4 regions of the Paenibacillus sp. Negev47 genome follow, and region 1 is predicted to be linked to each of the others. Evidence: riboswitches for the same ligand, from Rfam matches in the RefSeq annotation. Region 1 holds a riboswitch; each other region holds the start of a gene.
What was found. A riboswitch is a leader RNA that binds a small molecule or an ion and turns the genes downstream of it on or off. The one in region 1 is predicted to bind cyclic di-AMP.

Region 1 (7,830 bases):
GCCAAAGTGCTTGATTTTTGGTTCGAGAAGAACGACAGCAAAGAGCACGCGCAGCGGTAACTTTCAGTCGGGACATAATTTCGAATGACATGACAGTCCAATACAGTCACGTGAGACCTAAATGACATTTCATTTTAGGTCTCTTTTTGTAAATAAATTTGGAATATAGGAGCCATGAACATGATCAGTGATTCAGAACTGGACGCTCTGCGTCTGTCAGGTGAGAAAGTAAGAGTAGTGAGGGACGAGCTGGAAACTAACGATGTAACCGGGATTGTGGTTGCCTGGGATGGTGAGCAGGTACTTATCCGTCGTCGGAATCGACGTGTTGTTAAGCTGGATCGCAATTACCGATATCAGTTGTTCAGCGAGCCGCGCCAAAGTTTACTTAGTGAGTAACCGTATAATTTCGCTAGAACATGAACATTTAATTGTTTGCAATTACCATGATTTCTTGGCATAAATGACTTACTCGGGTGAGAAGATAGGTACAGTGAGGAAATCTGTAACTATAGCCGAGAGGATGTGCTGCAAATGACATTGATGAATGATAAAGTTCATGCCTACAAGGATCAGATTGGAGCATTAAGCGACGTGCTGCCAGGTGTGGTGAAGTCGTATCATGAGTTTACCGGAGAATGTTTTCAGCCTGGCGTAATTGATGCGAAGACGAAACAGCTCATTGCGCTCGGAATTGGCCTATTTGCTAACAATGAGGTATGTACCTTCTATCATGTGGAAGAAGCCCGTGCGAAGGGTGCTACAGATCAGGAGATCATGGAGACCGTTGCAGTTGCTGGAGCTGTCGGAGGCGGACATGCGCTGTCTCAAGGCGCAATGCGAGTGCAGAAGGCGTTGCATTAAATACAGGTAAGGTAGTACAAGGATTGGTCCATACATGACTAGCTAAACAAAAGAGGAGGTTCCGGGTGATCCGGAGCCTCCTCTTTCTATATCATACCTACATTTTCCCTAACATTTTATCGTACATAAACTGTCCAGTCACCCGACGTGCTGTTACGTAACGATCATTAAAATAAGGATTCGACAACTTGGTGATGCTTACCCCTTTACTGCTGGAAGCATGAGCGAATTGTCCGCCACCGATATATACACCTGTATGTGAAATGCCTTTGCCCATCGTATTGAAGAACACCAGATCACCTGTGCGAATGTTACTTTTGGATACCGGAGTACCTGCCTTGGCTTGCTGCTGCGAAGTACGTGGCAATTCAATGCTGTATTTGTTGAAAAGATATCTCATAAACCCGGAACAGTCGAAGCCAGCCAGCGTCGTGCCACCCCACTTGTAAGGTATGCCTGTCATGTTGTTCACTACGGAGTTAATACTGCTTGCCTCTGTGCTTGTTGCCCCGGATGTAAATAGTACAGCTGCTCCAAAAATGGAGATAATCAGTTTTTTCAAAATAAATGTTCTCCCTTCGATGCCTACGGAGTTAGCTAAGGGTTCGGTAGAAGGTTCCCTATATTTCCTATGTATAAGAATAATTCACCCAAATTGGTTCCCCCGTTTTCAAACATGAAACTCGGCAATGAATAATTAAGTTTTTGTAACTATTTGAAACTATATTGCATAAATGCGTAATTGTCAAACCCATTTAAAACCCTTCGTTTTACCCCAATGTTATCGGAATTACGGTTTTTATATGAAAGAGGGGATCAAGTTTGGGTATCATTCATGACAAAAACGTCACTATTGATTCGTTGAAGGTGATTTTGGACAAATAAATAAGTTTGTCATGAGTTAAAAGAACTATTCCGTTATGTAGAATTAAAGAGATTATATTGATTAAGTTGCATATATTGACAAAAATCGATTTTTTGCATATTATCGTTTTATCCAATCCACATATTGGATGGAATTTGATTTTATTGTGCGATGAATTCAAATAAAGGAGGTTTGGGGTTCGAATCTTAAGTTAGGTAGAAGTGGGAGATTTATTAAAACGAACATAGGAGAGTGTTATCTTTGAAAGCAAAAAAAATAGTTACTTTTGTTCTAGCATGTACCATGGTATTCTCAGCCGTTGGAATGGCAGTTCTCCCTGTAGCAACGGTATCTGCTGCCGATGCATCAGGTACAACAGCAAGTATTTCCGATGTTTTGAAGAACCAGCTGCCAGATGGAGGTTGGAGAAAGGATTATAAACAAACCAGTGGAGAATGGGCGAAGTCCACGATTGACAACAAGGCTACATACTCAGAGATTAGAAGATTGGCGAAGGAATTCAAAAAGACGAATGATCCGCGCTACTCAGCGGCTGCAATTAAAGGAATCAATTTTTTGATTAATATGCAGTATTCAAACGGTGGATGGCCGCAAGTGTACCAAAGCTCCGGATATCACAAACACATCACTTATAATGATGATGCCATGATTAACGTCATGTACATGCTGGATGAAGTAGCAACGCGTAAAGGTGACTTCTCGTTTATCGACAGTGCCCTTGCCAATCGCAGTAAGAACTCAGTTGCTAAAGGTGTAGAAGCGATTCTGAATACACAGGTCGTTTCAGGCGGTAAGCTGACAGCATGGGGACAACAACATGATTCCAGTTCCCTTAAACCGGCAAGCGCAAGAATCTATGAAGTACCATCGCTGACGGCTGCAGAGAGTGTAACGATTGTTAAATTCCTGAAAACCAGACCTGCTAACGCCAAAATTACGGCATCCATTAAAGGAGCCGAGGCGTGGTTTAACAAAGTGAAGATTACGGGTTACAAGTATGAAAGAGCAAACGGAGACAGCAAAATTATCGCTGATTCCAAAGCTGCACCGATCTGGGCTCGCTTCTACGAAGTGGGAACGGATAAACCGATCTTTATTGGTCGCGACGGGGTAGTTAGATACAAACTAAGTGATATTGATAAAGAAAGAAGAGGCGGTTATGCATGGTACGGTAACTGGCCTTCCAAGCTGTAAATAGTAAGGAGTCGCAGGTTTCATTGCGTCAATTCCTAGTAACTATAAGTAAAGCCCGACTCAGACATGGACGTCTGGCTCGGGCTTTATTGTTATTATTTTCACTGTTGACACGATAGATTCCGCATGATATATTATTTCTTGTCGCCGAGATTGCTTACGGAGATATAATATGCGGTCGTGGCGGAATTGGCAGACGCGCACGGTTCAGGTCCGTGTGGGCTAACCCCCGTGGAGGTTCGAGTCCTCTCGACCGCATCAAATAAATAAAAGGTTCCTCTTAGGCTAATACCTTCGAGGAACCTTTTTGTATTGTCCCAAACAAGTTGTCTCGTCCGATAGTTTACTGAGCCGACACTTGAATACGATCAATATTCGGTCCTTCCGTCCCGGTCGTGACCAGTCTCAACGTGTTCGTGCCTTCATTCATCGGAACCTGAATTGTTTTTCGCCCCACGTCGACCAAGCACCTGTCGACGCGAAGGAAGCATTGCTAATTAACTTGGTTCCGTTCACAACGTACACGTCGAGGTTCCGTGTCCCGCTCTCCAGGGCATAACGGATTTTCACGTTTTTGGTGCCCGTGGTGGCGCAATAGATACTATTCCATTGAATCGCTGCATCAGTCATGAGCGTAGTCCGGCTCGTTTTGTACTGAAATGGCATACAGATTCACGCCGTTATCCTTCATGTAGGTAACGAAATCGTTAAGATGCTGGGTATATGCAGCATACTTGTCGTATTTCAGCCGTTTGGCGTTGGTGTCTCCGTTTCGGTTGAAGGTCTCAACCATATCACTTGGAGGATTCCACGGTGAGGCAAATACCAATGCACCTTGTTCAATCGCTCTTTTCGCTGTGGCTACTTCTCTGTACCAGTTATTCCGATTGTCATCGACATAGATTCTCAGAATGGAAAAGCCAAGCTGATTCTGTCCGTTGCCAAAGGCTGAGATTCATGATGTTTTTGGCAAAAAAATTGGAAAACAATATCCATATCTCTGAATCTACGAGATTGAACTGACAACAGTCAGAGATTGGGCAGATATGTTGAAGCAGAAGCTGCAAATGGATGTGCTGCAAGTGGTGGCCGGCCTGATATGAGATGCTCTCGCGAGGTATTCTTGTTGTGGTGTGGAAGTTTCGGGATGGGGAAAGAGCCTTTCCTTTATCTGTAAAGTGACCGATATACAACAAAATTTAGAGGGATTCGCGAGTAAAGCCTGTATGCATGCAGACTTTTTTCGCTGTACGCCTGTTTTAGATTAAGATGGGAAAACCTTTGCATACATATAACTCACGACTAAATCAAACAATGAGAACAGCAAACTCCCGAAGGAGGGCACTCATCAGTCGAGAAAGAACAACTAGTCAGTCGTATTCAAGTTGAGGTTCTTCTTCAACAAGCGTTTGATTCTTCGCTGATTGTTCTGAGGCCTATATGATTAGTTCTGAAGCGATAGAGATAGGCGCTTGTGTCTTTTCTTGAATCGTGTTCTCTTGGAGTGCCGCTGTAAAAACGAGTTCGTTGTATAGGAAGCACTTTCTGAACTTTTTGATCACCTGAAAAGAAAATCATACTGCTGACGTTTGAATAGCTGCAGATATTCATCCTCACTGCGAATAAACTCACCGTTGTCATACTTATTCATAAACCAGTTGTTGATTTTATGTTCCGGACATAAATATGGCTCGATGACAATCATTGTTCCTTCGGGCTTCATTACGCCAAAATCCAGAACGCTTTTATTTTCTATGGAGAAACTGCTTTTGATATGCTCGTGGATATATTTATTGGTGAACCATTGTGGGCGTACAAACCGATGATACAGGCGCGGGGACAAATGCATGAGATTTAACTCACCACCATTTCATTCATATTGAAGCATAGTTTACTACTAACGTTACAGAATAATACTTGGGAATATCGACCTAACGCTTTCTCTCCCAGCTGCGTCCTTTTGGCAAAAAAAAAACTTGGATAACCCCAAGATTTTCAAGACACAATCTACATAAATAGAGTGAACAGTGTAGGAGGAAAAAGGATTTGGATATTGCCTGCGATCCTTTATAAGGATCATGCTTATCGGAGGTGGTAAATAAACTGTTTGATTAGTTCGTTCAAGGTACCTGCAGCTTTTGTTGGGATCTGATGTTTGGCATTATTGATAAAAACCAGCTCGCTCCTAGGCAATCGTTCTTTCAGTAAATTGGCGTAGGGATGGAACAGCGTATCCTTCTCACCGTATACCAACAAAACGGGTTGAAGAATATTTCCCAATTGTGCCGTACAGTTATAGTGCAGACTGTATTGATAATATTGTTCGGCGTTTTTTGGGGTTGTTTTTTTGGCATCGTTAAACAATGACCGGAACAAAGACAGTTTGAGCTTCGCTTGGCCCCAGGAGGTAGAAAGCGCAATTGGACCGACCGCACCGATGCGAGACAAGAGGAGCCCGCTCGATATTTTGTTTTTTAACTTAGGATCACTGACTTCTGACATTCCGCCAATTACAATGCCGCCGAGTGCCCGTTCAGGACATGTCAGCAAAAAATCGAGCACTACCGCGCCGCCGGTTGAGTATCCGCACAAAAATGCTTTTTCAATCTTCAAATGGTCCATCAGCTGGCAGATATCCTGGGCGATTAACGGATAAGTAATCTCTTTTCTGGATGGTTCGCTTTGTCCATGACCGCGGATGTCAAAAGTGATAATTCGAAAATCCGCCGACAGAGGCATCTGATACTGAAAATTCCGGCTTGTCAATACCGGAGGATGGATGAATATGATCGCTGTTCCTTTTCCACAATCTGTATATTGCATTTGATATCCATTTATAAAGCTGTGGGACATTCTGAACTCACCATCCTTCATTGTTGCGTTTATGTTTTGATCATGAGACCACCGGTATACTTTAATACCGGTGGTTTGTTTCACGCTTATAAATGCTGTACTTTAGAACATTTTTCGAACAGGAGACATCATCTGACGCCAGTCAACGTTGCTTAATCTGCGGCGTCGTGTAATCCCGAGGGTAGTCAATCCAACCCCTAAAACCAATACAGACATTACGATTCCTCGATTATTTAGGAGTCTCATCCATTGCATGCCAATTCACCGCCTTTTAAAGGGTTATTTGTATCGGATTAACGATCTTTATTGTACGTATGACCGGATCCCTTCATTCAAGGAAATAATGTTTGTTATCCCCAAGAGATTTAACGGAGCACAAACGACATTACTTTTGAAATGAAGCGACTTCATTTACCTTCATTATCATCCATATAAAAAAAGTATATTTTCCAAATTACCTGTTTTTATTTCACATGCTGCATTTCCTCAGCATGGACATCCCGTGCAAGCAATTATTTACCGTTAGCGGCAGGGAGTCCAGCGTACATATTCAGCCTTCCAATATGAAACAATGAGTAGACGGACATAAGGAGGGGACACCATGAAAAAGGAAGAAGCAGACAGACAGGAGCCAAAAAGAAAACATATAGCCGTAAAAGCGATCGCGGCTGGCATGACACTGCTTATGATGTTGCAGGGCTCAGCCGGAGCATATGGAACTGCTGAAAGCCATTCAGACTTGTTTGCAAATACCAATGCTGTGCAGATCGTGCAGAAGCCTGCTGGTAAGGAAGGTTCTATCTCAGAGTTATCTGCACCGCGCAAGCGCATGGCCATTATTATTGATGACGTCGGCAATGACATGAAAGGGACTTCCGAAATTCTGGCTGCGCCGGGGAAGCTCACGGTTGCGGTCATGCCTTTTTTGCCCACAACGAAGAAAGATGCATTGGCGGCCCACGAGAAGGGAATGGATGTCATCGTGCACATGCCGATGGAACCTCAAAAGGGAAAACCCGAATGGCTCGGCCCGGGAGCCATCACCTCGGATCTGTCCGATGAGGAAGTTCGAAAACGCGTCGAAAAAGCCATTGAGGATGTGCCTTTTGCCATTGGCATGAACAATCATATGGGCTCCAAAATCACTTCCGACAGGCGCATCATGTCGATTGTGCTTGACGTATGCAAGGAACGAGGCCTCTTCTTTGTGGACAGCCGTACGAATTTTCGCTCTGTAGTGGGTGAACTCGCGATATCCAAAAATATGCCACCTGTAGGTAATGACATTTTCCTGGATGATCAAAATTCCAAGCAGCACATTCGCAAGCAAATGGATCTGGCAGCTCAACGTGCGATTGACAAGAATATATGTGTCGTCATTGGTCATGTCGGCCATACGGGGTTGAACACATCTGCTGTGGTTCGTGAATCGATCTCCCGTCTTCAGGGTCAGGTTGAATTTGTAGGGATTGGTGATCTGGTCCGCGAAGTGTGGAATTGGGATGCTGCCCCTATACTACCGACAGGAAATAAATAATGCCATTGGCGATGGATTGGGCGATTCGTTTTTGCTCTGTTGGATCACTCATTCTGGCTCGATCTTCGGCATTGCTCAAAAAGCCGGTTTCGACGATGACGGCAGGTTGCTTCACATAATTTAACATATAGAAGGGCCTGCCCCACACAACTCCACGCTCAGTACCACACAACTCGTTCATCGCATCCTGAATGGATTGGGCCAGCAGATAGCTCCTGCCCTCCTTCTGGTGCAGTACCACTGGACCGTGTGTAGCGGATCTTGGACTCCAGTTCGCATGGATGCTGACTACGATATCTGTACTCACTTCTTCGCTGAGGCTTTTACGTTGGGCAAGATCTCTGGTATGACGGGAGCGGGTGTTCAGCCAGCGGTTCTCATCACTAAGTGCATAATCACCAAGTCGGTTAATGATGACGGCGTAACCTTTGCTACGAAGTAGGAGATACACCTTTTGGCTAATGGCGAGGTTAATATCTTTCTCCAGCACACCTTG
Region 2 (7,830 bases), 2.4 Mb from region 1:
CATATCGCTAAGGTCCGCAAGGGCTGCGATCAAACCAACTACGGCTCCAAGAACGCCAAGTGTTGGAGCATACATACCTGCTTGGGAGAAGATCAGTGCACCACTGCGGTGACGTTCCTCTGTAGTGTGAATATTTTCCATTAGAACATCGCTGACGAAATCTTGATCGTTCCCGTCGATAATCATTCGCATGCCGCTGCGAAGGAAATGATCGTCGATTTCTTCAACTTTTGATTCTAGTGCAAGCAAACCTTCACGACGGGTAGTGGAAGCCCAGTCCATAAATGTGCCGATTAGGGATACGCGGTCGATCAATTTTTGCTGTTTGAACAAAATCCCGAAGAGCTTCGGAACTCTCTTAATTTCTGACATGGGGAATGCCATAAAAATACTTCCTGCGGTACCAACAAATATAATCATGTAGGCTGCTGGGTTGTTGACCAGATTAATTAGGGGAGCATGCTTCAACATCATACCGAGTACAAGTGAAGCGAGTCCCAAAACAAGTCCAATAATTGTTGAAATGTTCATCATACACCTCATCCATGAGATAAAATTGAATCCTTTCAAGCGGCTATATTCGGGCTTCCGGACGAACGTAGAGCCGCAATTCGTTTAATGCTTGGCACTCTTTTGGATTGCCAAAACAGTTAAAACGATCATGTATAGTATTTATCGACCAATAGGCCTTTTTTTTTAAGGGTTATTTTCAGGTATAATAAGATCAAATCCGCTCCTTAGGGGCCGAATAGGAGTGAAAAGCCAATGGGCGTAAAGCATGGACGGGATTATGAAGGAATTTTGACAGATTTGACAACGGCACTCGGACGCATACCGGATCGGTATGTTTTCTTTGAAATGGACTCGGAAGAGTGGGAGAGACTAGGCACGCCTGAGCAACTTGAAGTGGATGAGGCGTTGGCGGAGGATCTGTTCTATGCACTGGGTGAAGAGTCTGTCATCCCGGTTGGAAGTGGAGTCGTCATCCATGATAAGGATCAGCACCGCATTCATATTTTGATCGGGGAAGAAGAGCTGACGTTTGTACCTTTAATTTAGTGTGTGCACATGTTCTCAAAGCCTTACGGTTATTGGATCTATGCCATTTGGTTGATTGGATTTTGAAGCTTGTCCGTGGTAAGATGTTAGTCGTGAAATGGGCCAACCGCATGGCGGTGTGCCTGGCCTTTGAGGTTGCTATGGATCGCATCGAAGGTGTCGGTGGTTATACGGACATCCGTCTGTAATGTACCATCTTATGGGGAGGAAGATAACGCATGGTTTTTTCACAAGAGGAAGTCGAAGCTCATCTGGGAAGGCTGGAAGGCTGGGAACTGGAAGAGGGACGGTGGATTGTACGTAAATTCGTGTTTTCCAACTACATGAAAGGGATTGCATTTGTGGATGAGGTCGCTGCGATCTCGGAAGCATTCAATCATCATCCTTTTATTACGATTGACTATACAACGGTTACGCTGCGTCTTACGTCATGGGATGCGGGCGGTATTACATCTGTAGATATCAAGGAAGCAGGGCAGTATAACGAAGCTTATGACAAAATGAGGTCGGAATAACGAGTTCGGTTATAATCGCACGGCGGAAGTGAGTGAACCATACATGTCAGACTATAATCAGAAACAACCTCTCATTGCTATCGTAGGCAGTCTCAATATGGATCTCGTGGTGAAGACAGACACGATTCCGGAAGAGGGAGAGACGGTGAGCGGTGAGGAACTGCATTATCTCGCTGGTGGCAAAGGGGCGAACCAGGCTGTTGCCGCTGCGCGTCTGGGTGGACAAACCACGATGATTGGTGCGGTGGGGTCGGACAGTTTTGGCGAACGTCTACTGCACAGTCTGACGGAAAGTGGTGCAGATGCCTCGCAGGTTCGCATATTGGAAGACACGGTTACAGGGACTGCGTCCATTTGGCTCTCTAGGGGAGACAACCGGATTATTGTTATTCCTGGCGCGAATGGACAAGTTGTGCCTGCGATGCTGGAGGAGGCGGATACGGTAAAAAGCCTGACTGCAGCCGCAGCGGTGCTGCTGCAGCTGGAGATCCCGCTGCCTGCGGTCACCCGCGCCGCCCAACTAGCGGCTGAAGGCAGCGCACTGGTTGTGCTCAACCCGGCTCCCGCGGTGCCGGGTCTGCCCCAAGAGCTCCTGCGGTGCGTCGACGTTGTCACGCCGAACCGCACTGAGCTTGCCGTGCTTACCGGCCGGGATCATCTCCGGCCGGAAGACCTGGATGCGGCGGTTGCAGAGCTCGCCGCATCCCTCGGGGCCGCTGTCGTCACGACGCTCGGCCCCGAGGGGGCAGTGTACGCGGCGGCGCCTGGTGGCCGCGTACAAGCAGGGCGTGCCGGCGCGTGCCGTGCGCCCGGCTACGCCGTAAGCGCCGTCGATACGACCGGCGCTGGCGATTGCTTCAACGGCGCGCTGGCGGTAGCCCTCGCGCGCGGTGAGACCTTGGACGCGGCTGTAGGCTTCGCCATGGGCGCGGCCGCGTTATCCGTGACGAAGCTCGGCGCCCAGTCCGGGATGCCGTCCGCACATGAAGTCGAGGCCTTTCTGGCCGAGCACGCGCCAGAAGCTCAATAATCTGCATAACAAAGAGGCTCTTACTCTCCCAAAGGGGGATTAAGGGCCTCTTCGTTATGCGCGTGCAGAGATTATTTCTTCTCTGACAACCACATGGCGATATTGGCAATCTCTTCATCCTGCAGTTTGCCCTTAAAGGCAGGCATGCCACCTTTACCTTTGATAATCGTAGAATAGATCTTCTCCAGATCATCCTGGCTGCCGATGTTTGCCAGAGCAGGACCTACGCCACCCTGAAGCTGATCCCCGTGACAGGAAATACAGTTGGCTTTGACCAGTGCCTCAGCCTGTCCTGCATCCATCGTCACTTCCGGCATGGTTGGTTTCGCTTCTTCAGCCACTTCCTCTTTCCCTGGAAGCGTAAACATTAAAACAATAGCTAAAGCGCATGCTGCAAAAAATACCCCGCTCATGATCCATTTGTGCATCCCTTATGTCCCCTCCAGAATGAAAGATCATCTAACCTGAAACTATCCATATCATTATAACGGAACCTGTAGTCACATCATAGCATTTTGTGGTAATTTTTTGAACTAATCACATAACAAGGAGCAGATTTGGTTGTTTTGCAATGAATTCTAATCACGAGGCCCTTCATAGACCATGCAGTGAAAGGGCATTAAGCCGGTAGGGGTCTGTCGTTCGTATGTATCCTGGATGACAAATCCACTCTTCAGATAGACTTGAATGGCACGGGCATTCCAAGTCAGCACTTCCAGGTCAATCTCATTCGTCCGGTTTCGGCGAATGGCTTCCTGTACAATGGCGGTGACAAAAGCTTTCCCTTGACCCTGACCACACAGCTCTGGATGCATGCCGAGGCCAATCCGGGTTACCCCTTGAAGGGGGAAGTATTGAACAAATCCATATATGCGTTCGTTCTGATCTAGAACAATCGCATATTGTTCCTGCCGTAGCTGTGCATCCCCAAATTCCACTTCAAGTGCCTTCATCTGCTCCCAGGGGAGCCAGCTGTAGATATTATAAGGCGGCTCGTATTGCCAATTGCAGATAAACTCCGCATGTTCTTCTAGCATGGGTACAACGTGAAACGTCACAGGGGCTTCATTCATACATCTGCACGCTCCTCTCATTCATCACCAAACCCTCTGTCCACTCTACAAAAGAGCAGTTCTTTTAGCAAGTCTGCAACTTTGGGAAAAAAATGAAACAAAAGTTCCGGTAATTACGTTTATATTATAACGGGATGGGTAAAAACATCATAAGGGCACGGACAAACGAACGCCAAGTAAAGCTGTTGATGTCGCAGGATATGCCTCGTGTGTTACTTGCTACGTGAACAGGGGATGAAGCACAAAAAAACCGCCGGATACATTCCTGCGGAGAATGTACCGGGCGGTTCTGTTATACTTCTTACTTCGTTCCAGTAGGGTTAATGGTTACAGCATCATGTTGCCCAGCTTGTCCCTAGTCAAGGGCCAGTGATTCATATGCGTCCGTGCTCATAATCCGTTTAGCGCCAACATAACGATTGGCCCAGTAGTTTTCGCTCAATGCACTGATCGTAACGCCTTTGGAAGAAGAGGAGTGTGCGAACTTTCCATCCCCTACAAAGATTCCTACATGAGATACGCCTTTACCTGTTGTATTAAAGAATACCAGATCGCCAGCTCTCATCTCCATGCGGGATACGGAATCGCCCATTTCGAATTGGGAACTGGATTGGCGTGCCAAATCAATACCCAACTTGTCGAATACATACCGTGTGAACCCGGAGCAGTCAAAGCCGTTAAGCGTTGTTCCCCCGCTTTTGTATGTAGTTCCCATTGCTGAATCAATTACTGTATCCATTTTTGAATCTGCGAATGCGCTGCCTGCACCAAGTGATAATGCAAATGTGAGGCTAAGTACAGCTGCGGTTAATTTCTTTTTGAACAAGAGAGATACCCCTTCCAACGCCTGCGAGGTTAGCTTAAGGATTCGGTTGAAGGTCCCCTATGATCCCTCTGTAGCAAGATCAATTCACCCATAACTGGTTCCCCCGCTTCCCAGGTGCCAGGAATTTGGCTATGCTAGTTATGCACCTGCGAAATCAAGAAATGACGATTTAATTTTAAGTAGTTACAAATATGAATATAAAGATTACAAAGTTGTTACTAAAAACTCACTGCGATTATTGTAACAGAGGTGTACCGGTTTGGCAACGTTTAACAATAAATTTAGCAAAAAAAACCTCGACCTTTGACGGGGAAAGGTTGAGGCTTGCCTATTTATAAGTACTTATTAGGCCATGAGTTTAACATGCGATGGTAACAATTTTTAAACGATCTGCTCTAACCTTTGGATGTTTTGGACTGCCATAAGCGAAAATGGGCGCATATTTTCCACAGGCTCATTAGACATCTGGCAAGAGGATACGTCTGTTGTAGTATAAGTCCGGTGAGTCCTGTTAGTAACCATGAGGCTGAAGTGAACGCCCCGAAGATAAGCAGGTGAACTCCGCCCAGCAGCAGTGCAATGCCAATCACGGCGATGAGATGTCGTAGTGCAATCCAGAGTGCTTTGAGTGTGCCGTGAGCGCCACCTTCTCCCTCCGGTGCGGAAATACCGAACTGCATGTAGAGAAGGACGTGATGGATAACCCAGCCATATATGAACCAGGCAGCTACATAAGGTATGCCGGGCAAGAGTAATTGAAGGGAATGAAATCCATCCAGTAGAATTGAATACAGCTTCGGTATGAGCCAGTAGGCGGGTAGAAGTATCAATAATGTACGTATGCTGTGGAGCAACAGCATCGGTTTCCACAGATTTTTGATTCCGCGGACGAATGGAATGCGCTCTTCAGTACTATTATAGTGCTGAAGCGAGTAGAGCAGTCCTGCTTGAATGAGGGGGCTGATCAACATGCGAACCAGCAGCATAGCCCCCAGGATCCACAGATAACGATGAACCTCCGGATGGGTGGACAGGTTAAGTTGGCTTTCCATTTTGAACAAAAGCGTACTTAACTCCCCGGCATCAGGGTCAGGATAGCGCAGGAGCAGTGGGACGACCGCTGATTGAACCATTCGATAGAGGAAATATCCCCATATGAGCTGATAGAGAAATAAGAGTGCTGCAATGAACATATGCTGACGGACGAGAAACCAGCCTTCGCGTATTTTTGCTTTCACCGTTTCCACCTCACCATGACAGACCTCCGAATATGGCTTCTATTAGTTTGGTTACACTCATGCTCCAGCGGGATTTTGTTGGCTCATCCAGTCCGGATTTCAGGAAATTGTTCATGTGGCGGTTCTCCAGCACGATCGTGTACAGAGGATCGGTCATGGCCCAGGAGACAGGGGATGTGTGAGTTAATTTATAGGTGATGCGATCTTCCTTGCCATTCCATTGCTTGGTGAGGATATGCCCGTCTTCAAAAGCAATGCGAACAGGAACGGCGTTGTAATCACTGCCTTTTTTCACGATCGTCACGGAAGACTCGTACAATGTTTGGCCGTCTTTTTGCACGGGTGTAACATGAATATCCTCGACAGCAAAATCAGCCATTCCGTTACCATAGATATATTGATTAAAATAATCAGACCAGGAAGTACGGGTTACTTGCTCTACAACTTTCTGGAAATCAGCTGATGTGGGGTGTTTGAAGCGGTACTTCTTCACATAGGTAGAGAGAATACGTTCCATTGTTTTCGCACCGACTTGATGTTCTATACCGAGCAATACAAGCTTGCCACGTGTGTAGACATTGGCCGCGTACTCATTCTGTGACTCGAACTTCCAGGATTCCTGTGTTAATGATGAAGGAGACGTAATCAGGCCCGATTGTACCGGCAGGTTCGGGATCAGTCCATATTCCTGCTCCATCAGTTTGTCTTCTGCATAAGAGGTGAACCCTTCATCCAGCCAAGCTTCTTCAAATTCGTTACTGGCAACCATGCCGTAGAAGTATTGATGTCCAATCTCGTGAACTACGGTACGTTCCAGGTCATAGCCTGGCGTGGTATCATCCGCACCAAAGGCTGTGATTAGCGTGGGATATTCCATACCTCCGGCACCGTTCCCCGTTTTGGGCGGAACAACGATGGATAAGGTCGCGTAAGGATATGGACCAAACCATTTGCTATAATTGGCTAGTGCGGCCTTAGCGGCATGGAAATATCGTTCTTTCAGATCTTGATGAGCAGGGTCCAGGTACAGCTTGATTCGTACCCCAGGAACATTGGGTGCAGAGAAGGGTTCCTCGGCGTAGACAAAATCGGGTGAGGCTGCCCAGGCGAAATCATGCACATCATCGGCATAGAATTGATAGACTTTCTCTCCATTCTTCACCACAGCTTGCTGCGTTGGGAATCCAGTAGCAGCAACTTTGTATGTTTCAGGTACCCGAATACGCACACTATATATACCGAAGTCGGCGTAAAACTCCGAATTGCCGTGGTATTGGTGCAGATTCCAGCCTTCCGTTGTTCTTCCACGCCTGCCCACAGGTTCATAGGCACTTAATTTGGGAAACCATTGACCGGCCATGACAAAATCATCAGCGGTTCCCATCCGTGCAAAAATCTTCGGCAGATTTACTTCGAACCGGGTGTGGAGTGTGATGCTTTCCCCGCCTTTGACGGGTTTGGGCAAGCGTACTTTAATGAGGGTGGTATCCTTGATGTTTCCGTCATCTGGCTGCACATACTGCATCCGGTGCAGCAGAGAGAGCCCGTCCTCCGTTTTCATTTCGGTAATGTTCATGGAGCCATAGCCATTGGTAGGCATGACATCACCCCGAAGCTTTCCACCGGATTCCTTCATAAAGGTGGTGTCAGCAGAAGAGAAGGCGTTGGGATACATATGAAAATATAGTTCACTGACGGTTTTTTTACCTGGATGTGTCCAGGTGATCGTCTGAGTCCCTTTCAATACGTTCCCTTCGGCCAGTTTCACATCCATGTGATACTCCACAACACGGTTGCTGTACACTTCGGCGGTAGGGGTCTGTACACTTTCTGGAGGTGCTGGGGTTGGGGCTATTGCCTTGGGCTTGCCCGATTCGGGGGCGAGTACTGGCAATTCGGAATGAGTTGAGCGATTATAACCCAGAGTGATCCATATCCCTCCGGCAAGTACACACAGGACCAGGGATGCGGTGAGCCAGCTCTTGGCGCGTCGTGGAATCATCGTTAAATACCTCCCGTTGACAAGCATCTACAGCATGTATATGTTTGCAATGGGCCAATTATTAGTTAAAATATTTGTATCAACCCT
Region 3 (7,830 bases), 2.3 Mb from region 1:
TGGGCCGTTCTCTCATTCCATCGAGGAAGCTTTTGACATGAATCATGAAGATTGGACTTGTCGCATCATTACAGGTGATACCGAAGTAGGGGCAATCTTAAGACGGTATGCTCCTGATTTTCCTGAGAAAGTGGCTTCTGTGATTCAAAAAACGTATGAGCAGCCCATTGTAGTCAATCTGGTGACTAGTCCTCTTGATGCGGACCGTATGGATTATTTGCTCAGGGATGCTTACTTTACGGGAGTAAATTATGGCACGATCGATCTTGATCGTATCCTTCGCATGCTGCGGCCCTATCATGGACGGATTGTAGTCAAGGAGTCAGGCATGCATGCTGTGGAGGATTACTTAATGTCTCGGTACCAGATGTATTGGCAGATTTACTTTCATCCAGTAACCCGTAGTTCCGAAATTATATTGCGGCAAATATTCAAGCGAGCAAAAACACTCATAAAAGAAGGTTTTCAATTCCGCTTCTTGATCGATCCACTTCCTCAATTATTTGAAGGAGAACTATCGGTAGATGAATATTTGCAGTTGGACGAAGCCTTGATTCAGACGGCATTTGCGCAGTGGCGCAAGGAGGACGATGCTGTTCTGAGTGAGTTATGCGAACGTTTCATGGATCGCAAGTTATATAAGTATGTAGAGCTTGAACAGACCGACTTGACAATGATGGAAGAAATTCGGGAAGCTTTTATCCAGGCAGGTCTCAATCCCGAATATGATCTTGAAATTGATTTTCCGTCGGATAATCCGTATGATGTGTTTCGTCCGGATGAATCCACGGATAAGCAGATTCTTCTGCTCGATCGACAGGACAAGTTACATGAGTTGTCAGAAGTATCCGACATTGTCCGGTCCATTAGTGGGCTGCATCGGGGGAAACATCATTTGTATTACCCGCAAAACAAGGTGGATGCGATTATTCATGAATTACCGTCCCATATACGCCCCTATTTCTTGTAATGATGGATGAGGGTACAACTTGGTGAAAACTTTGAGTTCAAAAGACTTTCTAAAAGAGCTATTTTCCATGATACAGTAATCTGCTTTAATGGGCAGTATATGTAGATCGACATAATTTTGTAAATGCAATCAGGTAAAATCATCTCGATCAGCCATATATAGATCAGAATATCTGTACATCTTCTATATATTGTAGTTGTGAAGCAATGAATGAAATGATGGCAATATACAGATTCCCCAAAATGTTTTATCTATGAAGCAATGATATATTAAATTTTACACATTGAATTTTAAACAAAGATAGTCGTTAGTTCGACATGAAGGGAGACACAAACATGATGCTGTTCGACACACATACACATCTGGATGCACCACAATTCGACGAGGACCGCGAGGAGATGATTCAGCGTGCTGTGGATGCCGGAGTTGGTCGCATGATCAACATTGGCTTTAACCGGGAGACGATACCGACCACCATGGAACTTGTTGAAACGTATGACTTTATATATGCAGCTGTAGGGTGGCACCCCGTAGATGCGATCACGATGCAGGAGGGCGATCTGGAATGGATTGCATCTTTATGCAAGCATGAAAAAGTGGTTGCGATCGGTGAGATTGGGTTGGATTATCACTGGGATACTTCACCGAAGGAAGTGCAGCATCGCGTATTACGACAACAAATTGCATTGGCTCGTGAAGTGAACATGCCCATTGTCATCCATAATCGAGATGCGCACGAGGATATCATAAGAATTTTGCGTGAAGAGAAAGCTGGCGAGGTTGGTGGTGTTATGCACTCATTCTCAGGCAGCTGGGAAACCGCAAAAAGTTGTCTCGATATGGGCTTCCATCTGTCCTTCGGAGGCCCGATCACATTCAAAAATGCAAAACAGCCCAAAGAGGTGCTGGCGAAGGTTCCGATGGACCGATTTTTCATTGAAACAGATGCTCCATATTTGACACCTCATCCGTATCGTGGGAAACGGAATGAGACAGCGCATGTACGTCTGGTTGCAGAGGCAGCAGCGGAAATTAAAGGCATTTCGGTAGAGGAAATTGCTGCAATAACAACCAAAAATGCCATGGAACGATTTGGGATTTGTTAAAAAATCGAGTAAATCAGGTGAAAAAGGCAGGTAAGCGGAGGTAATTTGCCCTTTGATCCAAATAGATCAAGAATATTACAATATTTTAACCAAATATTCAGAAAAACGTACTTGATCAACGCTTTACAACATGCATCAAAACAGGATATCATCTTTTCAGTGAATTGTTGTGCGGAAAACTGGACAGATGTTCGGGGGATGAACAAAGGGACACTTTCCGATGAAACAACATTACTTTCATGAATCAGTCTCGCTGAGTCTCCGTTAACGGAGAGCGGGGGAACCAATAGGGCTTAAACAGCAGTGTATTTAGCTGCTGCGCATCATTCGCTGACCCAAAAGCAGCGAAAGGAATTGCGAAGCCATATTTGATTTCTTCTTTGGGTCTCGGGGTGAATTCAAGGGCGTCCGCCATGAGCGGGTGACCCAAGATAGGGCGGCTCTCTTTCGCCCGAACCCGACAGCTAACCTCGCAAGCGGAAAAAGAGAGGCAACCTCGTGCATGAATTTCCGATATTCAAAATCATTCGGAAGCCACGAAAGAGTTCCTCTTACACTCTTTCTTTGGCTTTTTTGTTTTTGAATAAAAGAAATGTTGTCATCATACGGTAGGTATTCAGGAGGATGACATCATGTTGCGAAGATGGGTTCATGGTGCAGAACCGGTCATATGGTCCGACCTGTGTTCTGTAGAAAAATTGGTATAGTCACGTCAAAGACATCATGCATTACTTTAGACGACGAGGCTATGAAGGAGGACGGAGAAGTGGGCACATTCCAACCAGAAGAGACCCATGAGTCACGATCATCCAGTAAGTCTTTCGCGTTGCGGTGGAAGCATGAGAACATGCGTCAAATGGCATTGATCGCGATTTTCTCAATTGCGCTTACAATCATGATCTTGTTAGTCGTTTACGGTCAGGCCGGGAAACAAATTTCACTGGTTATTGATGGCAAAGCTCAGGTGGTAGAGACTCGTACAGGAATGCTTCAGGAAATGCTGGAGGAGCAGTCAATCACAGTCAGCCCTCACGATCAGGTATCCATTCCGCTCAATGGAGCAATTACAGATGGAGACCGAATCGTTATTGAGCGGGCCGTTCCAGTCAACATTACGGCAGACGGAGACACCAAGACTCTGTATACAACCGATTCATCGGTAGAAGATGCAATTCAAAAATCAGGTATTCAAGTTGAAAATAATGATAAAGTGTATCCGGCGCTTGGAACTGCTATCAAAGCGGATATGAAGATCCGTGTAGTGCGTGTAACAAAGCGTACAGTGGATGTAGAGCAACCAATCGCTTACAAAGTAATTAAAACGGCTGACCCTAGCTTGTACAAAGGGGATAACCGTGTCGTTGTGAACGGCAAAGAAGGCACACTTGTACAGCATATCGAAAAGGTATTTCAGGATGGAGAATTGGTCTCCAAAAAAATGGTCGGCAAATCCGTCGCGAATAATCGTGTAGATAAAGTGATTGCTGTCGGCACCAAAGCGAAACCGGTCGTGAAAGAACCTGAGATTCAGATGGTATCGGCTCAAACTTCTACAACCAAAAAGGCTACAACAACGAACTCGAAGAAAACATCTGCCTCGGGCAGCAAAGTGATTACCGTATCCGGGACTTCTTTTAAATACTCCAAAGTACTTAAGAACGTATCCATGACTGCCTACTCTTCCGAAGAGCCTGGCATTGGTACCAAAACAGCTTCCGGTACTCGTGTAACGGAAGGGCGCACCATTGCGGTTGATCCCAAAGTCATTCCAATTGGCTGGTGGGTATATATCGAGGGTCTGGGCTTCCGTCGTGCGGAAGATACAGGCGGTGCCATTAAAGGCAACAAAATTGATGTATATTATGACAGTGTGAAGCATGCCCTGAATTTTGGACGTAAGAAAGGCAAGACGGTCTACGTGATCGGTCCGGTGAAGCCGGAAGCGAACTAAAATCGTTTTACTTTGAAATGGGAATGCTATAAAATAGTTGCATGAATGATTCATGCGGAATATGCGGCGGAGGGGTCTGAATTCAGTCTCCCCCGCCGTTTGGCAGAGAAGAGGATATTCCTCTTCTTTTTGCGTTAGAAAGGAAGAAATGGAACATGATAAAAGAAGTGATTGTGGTGGAAGGCCGCGATGACACGGTAGCCATTCGCCGGGCTGTGCAAGCCGATACGATAGAAACAGGTGGATCAGCCATCAACCAACGCATTCTAAAACGGATTGCGCTTGCTCAGGAGAGACGGGGAGTCATTGTACTCACAGATCCGGATCATGCCGGCGAGCGCATTCGTAAAATTATTGCGAACAAGGTCCCTGGCTGCAAGCATGCCTTCATTCCGGAAGCCGATGCGACGCGTAAAGGAGACATCGGGGTGGAAAACGCCTCACCAGAGGCGATTCGGCACGCGCTGGAACGCGTACATACTTCATACGAAGGTGCTCCAAGCCTCATCGATTGGGAGGACCTCATTGCGGCAGGACTTATCGTACACCCGCAGGCCGCCGCACGCCGTATGGAGATGGGCAATCTGCTGGGCATTGGATATTGTAATGGTAAGCAGTTTCACAAACGTCTGAGTGTATTTCAGATTACACGGGAAGAGTTCTCCACAGCATTAGCGCAAATTGAACGCGAAGGATTGTGAGCATATGAGAGACATGGAAGAAACGATTGAAATTGCAACGCCCAAGCGAACCAAAGAGATTATTCAAAGACACGGATTCTCATTCAAGAAAAGTCTGGGTCAGAACTTTCTGATCGATCAAAATATACTGAACAAAATTGTTAATGCAGCCGATTTGGATGAGTCCAAGGGTGCGCTGGAGATCGGGCCGGGTATTGGAGCCCTTACAGAGCGATTGGCTCGGGTAGCGGGTCCTGTCACAGCCGTAGAGATTGATCAGCGCTTGATTCCAATCCTGGGAGAAGTGATGCAGCCGTATTCGAATGTACGTGTTCATCATGGGGATGTGTTGAAGCTTGATCTGGCTGAGTTGTTTAATACGGATTTTGCATCCGTGGATAAAGTCAGTGTCGTGGCTAACCTGCCTTATTATGTAACGACCCCGATTATGATGAAACTGCTGGAGGAGAAGCTGCCGGTAGACAGCATTGTCGTCATGATTCAGAAAGAAGTGGCTGAACGCATGGCTGCTGCACCGGGATCAAAAGACTACGGTAGTCTGAGCATCGCAGTTCAGTATTACAGTATGCCGGAGCTGGTTTGTATTGTGCCTCCTACGGTCTTCATTCCGCAACCTAATGTGGAGTCGGCTGTTATTAAGCTGAAGGTGCGTGAGCAACCGCCAGTTGAGATTCCTGATGAAGCACACTACTTCGAAGTGGTACAGGCTTCTTTTGCCCAGCGGAGAAAAACAATCTCGAACAACCTGAAAGCACGCTTCTTCACGAAGGAGAACCGGGAACAGGCAGATATTCTGTTGGAGCAGGCAGGTATTCAACCTTCCCGGCGTGGAGAAACGTTAAGTCTGCAGGAGTATGCTACACTCAGCACCGTGATGTGGGAAGCAGGGGTACGCGCAGCGCTGTAAAATTCGAATGAACCAAACCGGGTCTTTGCCCATACGATGGGGTAGAGGTGATTACGTTGATGAATATCGGAGACTTGGTCGTTCGGAAGTCATACGGTGGTGATGTGACTTTTCGGGTGGAAGGCCTCCAGCTGGATACTGCGGTCATTAAAGGGACTGAGTTCCGGCTGCTTGCTGATTCCCCGGTGGATGATTTGATACAGGTTCCCTACGAACCGCAAAGTGCCAAGACCAGACAGGCACATGTTAAAGCACATCAGACGCTGTCCCGCCTGCAGCAGAATCGTAAGGAACAGGCTGAGCGGAATCGTGAAGGTCTGGTGCAGGATTGGTCTGCTCAGCAGGAACCAGCTTATTTTGAAATGCCTGGAAAGGTGCTTCATCTGGATGGAGACCCCAATTATTTGAAAAAAAGCATGGATCTCTATGAACAACTACGTGTTCCCGCGGAGGGACAGTATGTTCATGAATCTGCAATGGCAGATACCTTATACCGTTTGTTACCCAAAGTACGTCCGGATATCGTCGTAATTACGGGTCATGATGGGGTGTTAAAGACGCGTCAGCCCTATGACTTATATAGTCTTGGTAGCTACAAGAACTCGCAAAATTTTGTGGCGGCTATTCAGGTGGCCAGACAATATGAACGTCATCTGGATGCACTAACCATCGTGGCAGGGGCCTGTCAGTCCCATTTTGAGGCACTGCTGCGCGCTGGAGCGAACTTTGCCAGTTCTCCGGGCAGGATTCTTATTCATGCACTTGATCCGGTCTATGTGGCAGCGAAGGCCTCCTTCACATCTGTGCGGGATACAGTTAACATGAGTGATGTTCTGCACAATACCATCAGTGGTAGCCAAGGTGTGGGTGGTGTGGAGACACGTGGGAGTTACCGGGTAGGTCTGCCGGGCTTAAATGATTTATCCACTCTAAAAGTAAACCCATCCGCGGTCTGATGTAGGCCATTTAAAGTCCCAATTTGGGGCTTTTTTTGTTTGCGAAAAAATTCATTGACAACAACTTTTTGATGCTGATATAATAATTAGTTTTGATTTGACAATGACTGTAAAATCCGGTATAATGGACAAGAAAAGAGGTGGTCGTCGACAATGGCTAAAAACACGCTGTTGGATATCAAACGCAATCTCGACGCACATATTGGTCAGAAAATTATGTTGCGGGCTAATGGTGGCCGCCGTAAGACCATTGAGCGTACGGGTGTATTGGAAGAAACGTACCCTTCTGTTTTTATTGTTAAGCTTGATGAGGAACAAGAAACTTTCAAGCGAGTATCTTATAGTTATGCGGATATACTTACGGAATCGGTGGAAGTCATGGTCTATGACCCGGGCAGCCAGACGCATAGCTCCTATATGGAGACGTAAGTATCGTTTTACAGGCGATTCGCCCCACAAGGCGGATCGCTTTTTTGTTTTTCATAAAACAACCAATTCGCCCTCTAAGGTAAACCATACATACGTAGGAATAGTTAAGAACGGTCGCGGCATACTATTTGGACAGGTGAAGGAACAGTTTCTTAAGCAAATGGTGGGAAACTGAACTTGGCCTGGGGCATGTTGTCTAAAACGTGAACGAACTCATCACATCATGATGGATACTAAGGAGGAGGATGGTTCATGAGTCGGAGAAGAAGAAGTGTCATGTCAGAGGATCTGAAGAATGAACTAGCAAAAGACCTGGGTTTCTATGACACGGTCCAACAGGAAGGCTGGGGCGGAATCAAAGCCAAAGATGCAGGAAACATGGTAAAACGTGCAATTCAACTTGCTGAACAGGCCGCGCGCAAATCCTAATCCGTTTCAATCAGATTGTAAAGCGGGGAAATCCGTCAGGAATCACCCCGCTTTTTCCCCATAGATGCGGAATAGAAATGACTTGACAGCCCCATTTTGATATAATATGTTAAGTTGTCTTAGGGAAAAGGTGAGGACGGGTGAACGCCTTGAAAATTTACGAAAAAGCGCCTGCTAAAATTAATTTGATGCTGGACGTTTTACATAAAAGAAGCGATGGATTCCATGAAGTTGAAATGATCATGACCATGGTCGATCTGGCCGATCGGCTGGAAATGTCGGAACTGCCGCGAGATACCATTTTCATCTCCAGTCAGGCAGGGTATATCCCGCTCGACGAGAAAAATTTGGCTTTCCAGGCAGCCCGGCTTATTAAGGAGC
Region 4 (7,830 bases), 1.8 Mb from region 1:
CAACCCACCACTGCTCTTGTTGCGATCAATGGTTCCCTTGCTCTGATCTTTGTTCCGGTTGAATAATCCGCCGCCAGATCCCACGCTAGAATCTTTATCACTTCCGCGCCTTGTAATCGTACCTTTCCGATCCACAGTAATGGGTGGAGCAACTTTCTTGTCATTACTCGTTGGTGTGCGGTAAGATCCTGCACTCGGTTTATACGTATCTTTATTGGTATAACCCCGATATTTGCCATACCCCCGCCCGCCAAATGAATCGAATAGATTACCAATTAATGTGGCGGTCAGGTAACCTTGTAAAAAAGATGAATCGTAGTTCTGTCGAACATATTCCTTTGAGTCCACCTCAACCAAGGTATCCTCCGGCTTGTTCGGATCTTGTTGCAGGTGATAATAATCGTCCTGATACACCAGGAACATACGCTCCGTGTTCTCTGCCGAGATCTGATCCGGTTGCCTTTGCTCAGACAATTCCTGAGCCACTTCCGGAACCGTACGGTCCGAAGCCCGGTACACATAGGACGTTGAGTTACCACTGCCACTAACCGATTCAAGCGGATATGTGTCCTGAACAGAAGGCGCTCCGCACGCGGACAACAGAGACATCACAAGGCTGAGGACCAGCATTAATTTTAATCCATGTGCCAAGCGTTTTTTCATTGGAACCTCTCCTAGCTCGAACGAATCACTTTGATATCCGCAGGAAGAATGGACTCACCCTCATACAGTGTAAATCTTCTGTCTTGCCACTCCACACGAAGAAGCATATTATCATCAGACTGATACTGCCATACCAATTGTTCTCCAGCCTGGCCATAGGGAGTTCTGCCTGCCGTGGATACCATGCCTCCATATTCTTCCTCCAAATGATATGCACGGCCATCCAGATCGAGTAATGTAGGCACCTCATCAGGCGCATCAAGCCTGCCATCAATAGGTGTATATAAGGCATAACGCGTGATCTCCCGCTCTTCAATATGCAAATAACGAAAGGCGGTACCATCCTGCAGCGTAAGCACAACTGCATTTCGAGCCCGATTTTGTACCCGACCAACGACTTCATAAGTGACCAGAGAAACCTCACAGATATCACCAGGTGCAAGCTGTAGCATGGTTTTCTCTGCCTGCGGCGGTTCAGGTTTCGTTAGTATTCCTTTAATACGTTTCCATACACTCATGAGAATTACTCCTGTTCCTTATCTTATAAACAAGCTGCAATAATCAGTGCGCCTACGATATGTAAAGCGCCAGAGAACAACCCGTATCCTGTCTTTCCTTGCTGAATTCCGGTATCCAGATCCAAAGTGGCCCATTTGCGAATCATAAAGTGTACGACACTCTCCAGAATCAACAAAATGATAAAGGATACAACGGAGACCAACAGTGCTTCTCCTAGATGACCAGCCGTAGAAATGGACGTAGCGAGTACATACCCTTGCGCAAATAATTTCATCACCATACGTGTAGTAACTGCCATATTGCCAGCCTTAACTTCAGCAAAATCCTTATATTTCGTGAACAGTGAATCAACATACATCAAAACAAACAGCAAAATCGAACCAGAACCGGTCCAGACAAGCATCGCCAAAATGTTCAAATCCATTTACACAGCCCCCACATATCAACATGAACCGCATTTAAAAGCGAAGGAGAAACGCTCTTCTCCTCCGCTGGTTAACCCTGCTGACAACCAAGGTGTTAGTTCTTATTATCGTACTGTTTCATCAATGCTGCCAGTTCGTCTTCAACAGCCTGGTCTTTACCCAACTTCTCGAACTCTTCATCAAGCGACTTGCCTTTGGATGACATCTCGTTGCTTGCTTCAGCTTGAGCTTCCATTTGCATCATTTTCTCTTCCATACGCTTCATGCCGGCACTTGCCGTATCCGAGCCAAATCCATTCAACGCTTTATTGATTTCCGTTTGGGCTTTTGCTGCATTGTAGCGGGCTACCAATGTTTCGCGTTTGTTCTTCATTTGAGTCAACTGCTTACGCATCTCGTCGAGCTTGCCACGCAGGTTATCTGCAGAAGCCTTGTTCTGATCATAGCTGGTTTTGTACTCAGCCATCTTCTCTTCGGCAACCTTTTTCTCTTCCAGAGCCCGGCGAGCCAGATCCAGGTTCTGAGCACGTGCCGCCGTGTGCGCCTGTTCTTCACGTTTCTTCACAAGAGCTTCCTGCTCTTCGAACAACTGCTTGAATTTCTTCTCAATGGCGATCTGTGCGGCTACTGCTTTCTCCGCATCCTCGAGATCCTCTTGCATGTCACGGATATATTGGTCCGTCATCTTGATTGGATCTTCTGCCTTGTCAATAATGGCGTTAACGTTAGACATTGTTAAATCACGCAATCGTTTGAAAATGGACATTATGGTACTCCTCCTAGTCGATATTACATCGTATATAATTATACATACGTAACAATCTACAACTCGTTTCAATTTTATTAAATAAAATCAAAACATGCGATTGCCCTTATGTCAGGAAGACTCTTTATCTTTGTTCAGATGATCCTCCATCAACCTCTCTGCAGTTTGCACGATTTCGTCGATCTGCATCCGTGTAATGGAATCAAAATGGATACCCATCATTACCGTAACGGTTACTTTCAGCTGCAGGGTAGCCTTTCGGGCAAGCCGCTCACAGAGCTCTTGTTCCTTATGACCCGGAATATGTACCGTAGTCCCACTAACCCGCTCATGATCCACATAGAACGTGGCTACAGCGCCAATATGCGCCTTTCCTCCGGTAACGAGAAAAACCTTATCCTCTCCTGCTTCAATCACCTGTAAACGTATCGATTTCAAATCATATGTACTCATAGTCATCCACCTATCCTTCTCTATATGTTATATATGGAGGAATTATGGCTTTCATGAGATGAATCGGCAATGAAAATTCTCACACTACGCATAACTTATGGATACCCCGGGCATACCAAGGAGAACGTCATTTTGGAAAAGGAGGCCGTTATTATGCGCGTACGCCTCATTATGCTGATGGTTCTCGTTATTTTTCTCGGAGGATATCATGCTCCAGTTTCATCTCGGGATGCTTCAAGCCCGCCAAGTGAGTCGGTATCAGGTTCAGATTCCGCGGAAGAAGAGCAACTGACATTGGGACAATTACGTCAAAAATATGCCGATACGTTCAAAACCAATGGTCCTTCAACCAAGCAGGTTGCCCTGACTTTTGATGATGTGCCCGATCCACGATTTACTCCGCAAGTGCTGGATGTATTGAAAAAATACAAAGTCAGAGCTACATTCTTCATCGTGGGTAGTCGTGCTGAGAAACATCCGGATCTGGTGAAACGCATGGTTAAGGAAGGACATATCGTTGGCAATCACAGCTATAATCATCCGGAATTCAGTAAGCTGTCGATGAATGCCTTTCGCAAACAAATTTTACATACCGGGGATATTATTCACCACCTCACGGGATATACCCCTAAAATGATACGGCCACCTTACGGAGACATTAATGAGGAACAGCTGAAATGGGCTGCCAGACAGCATTATAGCATTGTGAACTGGAATGTTGACTCCCTGGACTGGAAAGGCCTCTCCAAAGAAAAGGTGAAAGAAAATATCCTATCTGCCGTGAAACCTGGTTCCATCGTTCTGCAGCATGCAGGAGGCGGTGTGGGCTCTAACCTGAACGGCACGATTGAGGCTTTGCCCGAAGTCATTGAGGAACTGCGTAACCGCGGATATGAACTCGTCACATTGGACGAAATGTTGGGATTGCCTAAGGCCAAAGATTAGGGTGTCCATGATCCGTAAAAGGAAATGATTGCGAATGTTAAAAGGGTGCCTGTTCAATCGCAAGTTAGCGACTGACAGACACCCTGTTTGAATTCATTAGATGTAGTTTGATGTCTACTTCAGAATGTAGAGCTCGATATCCTGAAAACCAAATTTGCTTACGGACTGCTTGCTACCAGGAATGAAGATATCAATCCGGTGACCCTTGATTGCACCGCCAACATCACGTGCTGTGGCTACAAAAGCCTGTTTGGGCAATCCCGGATGGCTGTGACCTGTGACCAATACTTTGGTTCCGAGTGGAATCACACTTGGATCAACTGCAATCGTACCCAGTTCAAGATCATTACCGAAGTAATCCACAGCACCCCATCCTCCATTTTCGGACGGATCTGCAGAGTATGCCGTTGCTTTCACATTGACTGCTTTACTGTAATCAAACGTTTTGCCCCAGGCTTGAACCACTTTGTTATCTGCGTTAACGTCCAAGCTTGCTGTGGTAACCGTCTTCGCTTGAGCCTTGCTTTCCGTAGCGGCAGCAGCAACTTTGTTTGCTTTGCCGGGGATTGTAATTTTCAAACCACCATAAATGTTGTAAGGCGAAATGTCGTTATTTGCTTTAACCAACGTGTTAAGTGCTACTCCATATTGTTTCGATAAGGTGTAGAAGGTATCTCCCTCTTTGGCCACATGAACTGAATCTGCGTGAGCCGGAACGGCTTGAATAAGCATTGCTGTTGTCAATAATGCTACTGCTGTTTTGGCTATACGTTTCTTGTTAATCATGGTCTTCCTCCCTCATTGTGCCTGCGAAGTTAGTTGTCGGATTCGGATGAGGAGCCCACCCTATAGGTTCTTCGTTACATCTGAAACATTATGTACCCCTAATTCACCCCAAGCAGTGTGCTATCGATCTTCCCCTGCACAATCTGCATCGTTACATCCCCGCACTCCCTGTCCGGAAGTTTCGGCAGAGTTCAATATATCACAATTTTGTAACCTGAACTTGTAGTAATTCTTACCAAATGATTTTCAGCGCATCATCATCTGTAAGAATACTGGATAATCACGAAATGGCAGATGCATCGATTCCTTAAGATTAAGTTACAGAAAAGTTACTTTTCGACTCTATTAATGTTTATTACGCATAAAAAATAGCGTTACCGACATAAAGTCAGCAACGCTATTTGATCTGTGAATTTAGAGTACCTTAGCAAGAAAATCACGTGTCCGTGGATTTTTGGGTGCTCCGAACACCTCATCTGGTGTTCCTTCTTCCACAATAACCCCGCCATCCATGAACAAGATCCGGTCTCCCACTTCACGTGCAAAACCCATCTCATGCGTCACGATGACCATGGTCATCCCGCCTTCTGCAAGACGTTTCATGACATCGAGTACTTCACCGACCATCTCGGGGTCGAGAGCCGAAGTTGGCTCGTCAAACAGCATTACATGCGGCTGCATGGCCAATGCTCTTGCAATGGCGATCCGCTGCTTCTGTCCACCGGACAGCTGATTCGGGAATGTATCTTTTTTATCGTACAAGCCCACAGTGTTAAGCAGATCAGCAGCAATTTTCTCCGCTTCCTGCGTGGATTGCTTCTTCACTTTAATTGGAGCAATCGTAATGTTTTGCTGTACCGTTTTGTGTGGGAACAGGTTGAAATGCTGGAACACCATCCCCATTTTTTCACGAGTCGCATTGATGTTGTGCTTCGGATCGGTGATTGACACGCCTTCAAAATCTATCTCTCCCGAGGTAGGCTGTTCCAGCAGGTTCAGACAACGCAAGAATGTACTTTTACCCGAACCGGAAGGACCGATAACCACGACAACCTCGCCTTTGCCAATCGTCACGTTAATGCCCTTAAGCACATCGTTATTTCCATAAGATTTGTGTAATTGTCTAACGTCTATCACTTGCACTCAACTTCCTTTCCAGTCGTCCCAGCAGCTTGGACAAAATGAACGTCAATACAAAGTAAATGGCTGCCGCAATGAGAAACGGACTCAATCCTTGATACGTAATGTTTTTGACCACACTTGCCTGATACATAATATCCACCATACCGATAACAGAGATAATGGAGGATTCCTTGATGATCGTCACGAATTCATTACCAATTGCCGGCAATACGGCCTTGAAAGCCTGTGGCAAAATGATGTAGCGCATGGCTGCACCTCTGCCCATTCCGAGGGAGCGAGCTGCTTCCAATTGACCACGATCCACCCCTTGAATACCTGCACGGAAAATTTCCGCAAGGTAGGCACCACTATTAATAGAAAGTGTGATAATACCTGCCTGAAGGGGACTAAAATTAATACCAAATGTCAGGGCCAATCCGTAATAGATAATCATCAATTGCACTAGCATCGGAGTACCACGAATGACTTCGACATACGCTGTTCCAATCCAACGCAGAATGGCTACATCATGCAGACGGAACAAACAGATGATCAATCCGATGATCACCCCAAATATTACACCAAGTGCAGATAACAGGAGCGTGTATCCTACACCTGTTGCATAGAAGCTCTTGTATTGCCAGAACACTTCAAATATATTTTGTGATTTGTTCACTTTATCAGCCATCAGGAGACTGGCGTCTGTGACCATTTGTTCGATCTTATTTTCACTTTTCAAGCGCTCGAGCGTTCCATTTACCGCACTTAGCAACTCTGTATTCCCTTTACGGATTCCAATTGCTGCTTCTACCTGCTCTTCATCAGGCACAGCAGGAGCAAGAGCAATCACATCGTCCAGATATCCCGCAGCAACGGTATCTTCAACAATGGCTGCATTTACACGATTGGTCTGTAACTGCAACACAATATCAGATATTTTATCGAGCGCAGTAATCTTCGCCCCTGGAATATTCTGTCCAATCGTCTCTTGAATGGAGCCCTTTTGCACCCCAATTTTTTCGTTTTCCAGTTCTGCCATCGTCGGATATTTGTCTTTATCCGCACTGCGAACCATGATTACTTGTTTGGACTTGTAATAGGTGTCGGAAAAATCAATACTTTGCTTCCGTTCATCGGTTGGTGTCATTCCCGAGATGACCAGATCCACACGACCGCTCTGCAATGCAGGCAGGAGTCCGTCGAAGCCCATATCTTCAATGACAAGCTCAGCGCCAAGGTCTTTGGCAATCTCTTTGGCAATGGCAATATCAAAACCAACGATTTGATCTTTGCCATCGATCACTTTATGGAATTCATAGGGTGCAAAATCGGCACTTGTACCCAGCACCAGCTTTTTACTGCTTGAATTGTCTGTAGTCCCACTTGCAAGTGCCACAGGAACGGCAGTCGTCAGCAGAACGACAAAGGTCAACAGCATCATAGTGTAACGACTTATCAATTTCAACCTTGTTCTCTCCCCTTACAATACTTTGTATGCTTCTCATGTTGATGACTGAGTCATTATAAAGTACAATGCATGATTATGCAATGCATTTTGACATTACAAATCTTGACTTGTTTCTGAAAAAATGAAGCAAACATGATATAATCAATGAATTATTTTCATTTTTGCATAAGGAGTTTACTAATGACATCTAACAAATCACAGATCCTGACGGTTATTGATCAATATGCTTCCCGTTTTAAAGCCATTTCATCATATATTGGTGCCAATCCCGAACTGGGGAATGAAGAGTATCTCGCTTCTGCTCGTCTTAAAGAAGAACTGGTCTATCACGGCTTCACTGTAGAGGCTCCAATCCTTGGACTGGACACAGCCTTTATTGGAACCTATTCAGCCGCCAAACCCGGCCCTACCATTGCACTACTGTGTGAGTATGACGCCTTGCCGGAGATCGGTCACGCCTGTGGTCACCATCTGATCTGTATGATGAGTCTTGGGGCTGCTGTTGGGCTAAAATCCATTCTGGATGAAGTTGGCGGAACCATTAAAGTGTTTGGTACACCCGCTGAGGAGACCCGTGGTGCCAAAGTTCCTATGGCCGAAGCAGGCTTGTTCGATGACTGCGATGTCGCTCTGATGGCGCATCCATATTATGCCTATGAAAGGTCAGGCAGCTCGCTGGCTAT

Region 2: linked by a shared signal. The riboswitch ahead of AC4G47_RS00540 (C40 family peptidase) and the one ahead of AC4G47_RS20180 (C40 family peptidase) in region 1 are both predicted to bind cyclic di-AMP.
Region 3: linked by a shared signal. The riboswitch ahead of AC4G47_RS00150 (resuscitation-promoting factor) and the one ahead of AC4G47_RS20180 (C40 family peptidase) in region 1 are both predicted to bind cyclic di-AMP.
Region 4: linked by a shared signal. The riboswitch ahead of AC4G47_RS12395 (3D domain-containing protein) and the one ahead of AC4G47_RS20180 (C40 family peptidase) in region 1 are both predicted to bind cyclic di-AMP.

Annotation. Positions count from the first base shown of each region.
Region 1 is NZ_CM177754.1:4,514,881-4,522,710, reverse strand. It holds gene AC4G47_RS20195 (hypothetical protein) at 1-60, shown strand, start outside; gene AC4G47_RS20190 (hypothetical protein) at 181-399, shown strand; gene AC4G47_RS20185 (carboxymuconolactone decarboxylase family protein) at 535-864, shown strand; gene AC4G47_RS20180 (C40 family peptidase) at 962-1,426, opposite strand; cyclic di-AMP (ydaO/yuaA leader) riboswitch at 1,432-1,563, opposite strand; gene pelA (pectate lyase) at 1,991-2,944, shown strand; tRNA gene AC4G47_RS20170 (tRNA-Leu) at 3,119-3,202, shown strand; gene AC4G47_RS20165 (carbohydrate-binding protein) at 3,371-3,574, opposite strand; partial or broken gene AC4G47_RS20160 (glucuronoxylanase) at 3,570-3,896, opposite strand; gene AC4G47_RS20155 (hypothetical protein) at 4,503-4,793, opposite strand; gene AC4G47_RS20150 (alpha/beta fold hydrolase) at 5,027-5,797, opposite strand; gene AC4G47_RS20145 (divergent polysaccharide deacetylase family protein) at 6,399-7,334, shown strand; gene AC4G47_RS20140 (N-acetylmuramoyl-L-alanine amidase) at 7,309-7,830, opposite strand, start outside.
Region 2 is NZ_CM177754.1:107,431-115,260, forward strand. It holds gene motA (flagellar motor stator protein MotA) at 1-531, opposite strand, end outside; gene AC4G47_RS00510 (hypothetical protein) at 766-1,059, shown strand; gene AC4G47_RS00515 (hypothetical protein) at 1,107-1,247, shown strand; gene AC4G47_RS00520 (4a-hydroxytetrahydrobiopterin dehydratase) at 1,278-1,574, shown strand; gene rbsK (ribokinase) at 1,618-2,604, shown strand; gene AC4G47_RS00530 (c-type cytochrome) at 2,676-3,032, opposite strand; gene AC4G47_RS00535 (GNAT family N-acetyltransferase) at 3,183-3,677, opposite strand; gene AC4G47_RS00540 (C40 family peptidase) at 4,033-4,503, opposite strand; cyclic di-AMP (ydaO/yuaA leader) riboswitch at 4,507-4,644, opposite strand; gene AC4G47_RS00545 (hypothetical protein) at 4,899-5,741, opposite strand; gene AC4G47_RS00550 (M1 family metallopeptidase) at 5,752-7,743, opposite strand.
Region 3 is NZ_CM177754.1:30,454-38,283, forward strand. It holds gene AC4G47_RS00140 (HD domain-containing protein) at 1-970, shown strand, start outside; gene AC4G47_RS00145 (TatD family hydrolase) at 1,306-2,076, shown strand; cyclic di-AMP (ydaO/yuaA leader) riboswitch at 2,318-2,571, shown strand; gene AC4G47_RS00150 (resuscitation-promoting factor) at 2,843-4,027, shown strand; gene rnmV (ribonuclease M5) at 4,183-4,728, shown strand; gene rsmA (16S rRNA (adenine(1518)-N(6)/adenine(1519)-N(6))-dimethyltransferase RsmA) at 4,733-5,635, shown strand; gene yabG (sporulation peptidase YabG) at 5,695-6,591, shown strand; gene veg (biofilm formation stimulator Veg) at 6,745-7,020, shown strand; gene AC4G47_RS00175 (small, acid-soluble spore protein, alpha/beta type) at 7,273-7,449, shown strand; gene ispE (4-(cytidine 5'-diphospho)-2-C-methyl-D-erythritol kinase) at 7,599-7,830, shown strand, end outside.
Region 4 is NZ_CM177754.1:2,690,383-2,698,212, reverse strand. It holds gene AC4G47_RS12425 (DUF4247 domain-containing protein) at 1-663, opposite strand, end outside; gene AC4G47_RS12420 (DUF4178 domain-containing protein) at 675-1,181, opposite strand; gene AC4G47_RS12415 (DUF350 domain-containing protein) at 1,205-1,606, opposite strand; gene AC4G47_RS12410 (PspA/IM30 family protein) at 1,702-2,373, opposite strand; gene lpdD (prenylated flavin chaperone LpdD) at 2,485-2,826, opposite strand; gene AC4G47_RS12400 (polysaccharide deacetylase family protein) at 2,980-3,771, shown strand; gene AC4G47_RS12395 (3D domain-containing protein) at 3,886-4,557, opposite strand; cyclic di-AMP (ydaO/yuaA leader) riboswitch at 4,560-4,754, opposite strand; gene AC4G47_RS12390 (amino acid ABC transporter ATP-binding protein) at 4,972-5,694, opposite strand; gene AC4G47_RS12385 (ABC transporter substrate-binding protein/permease) at 5,681-7,117, opposite strand; gene AC4G47_RS12380 (M20 family metallopeptidase) at 7,328-7,830, shown strand, end outside.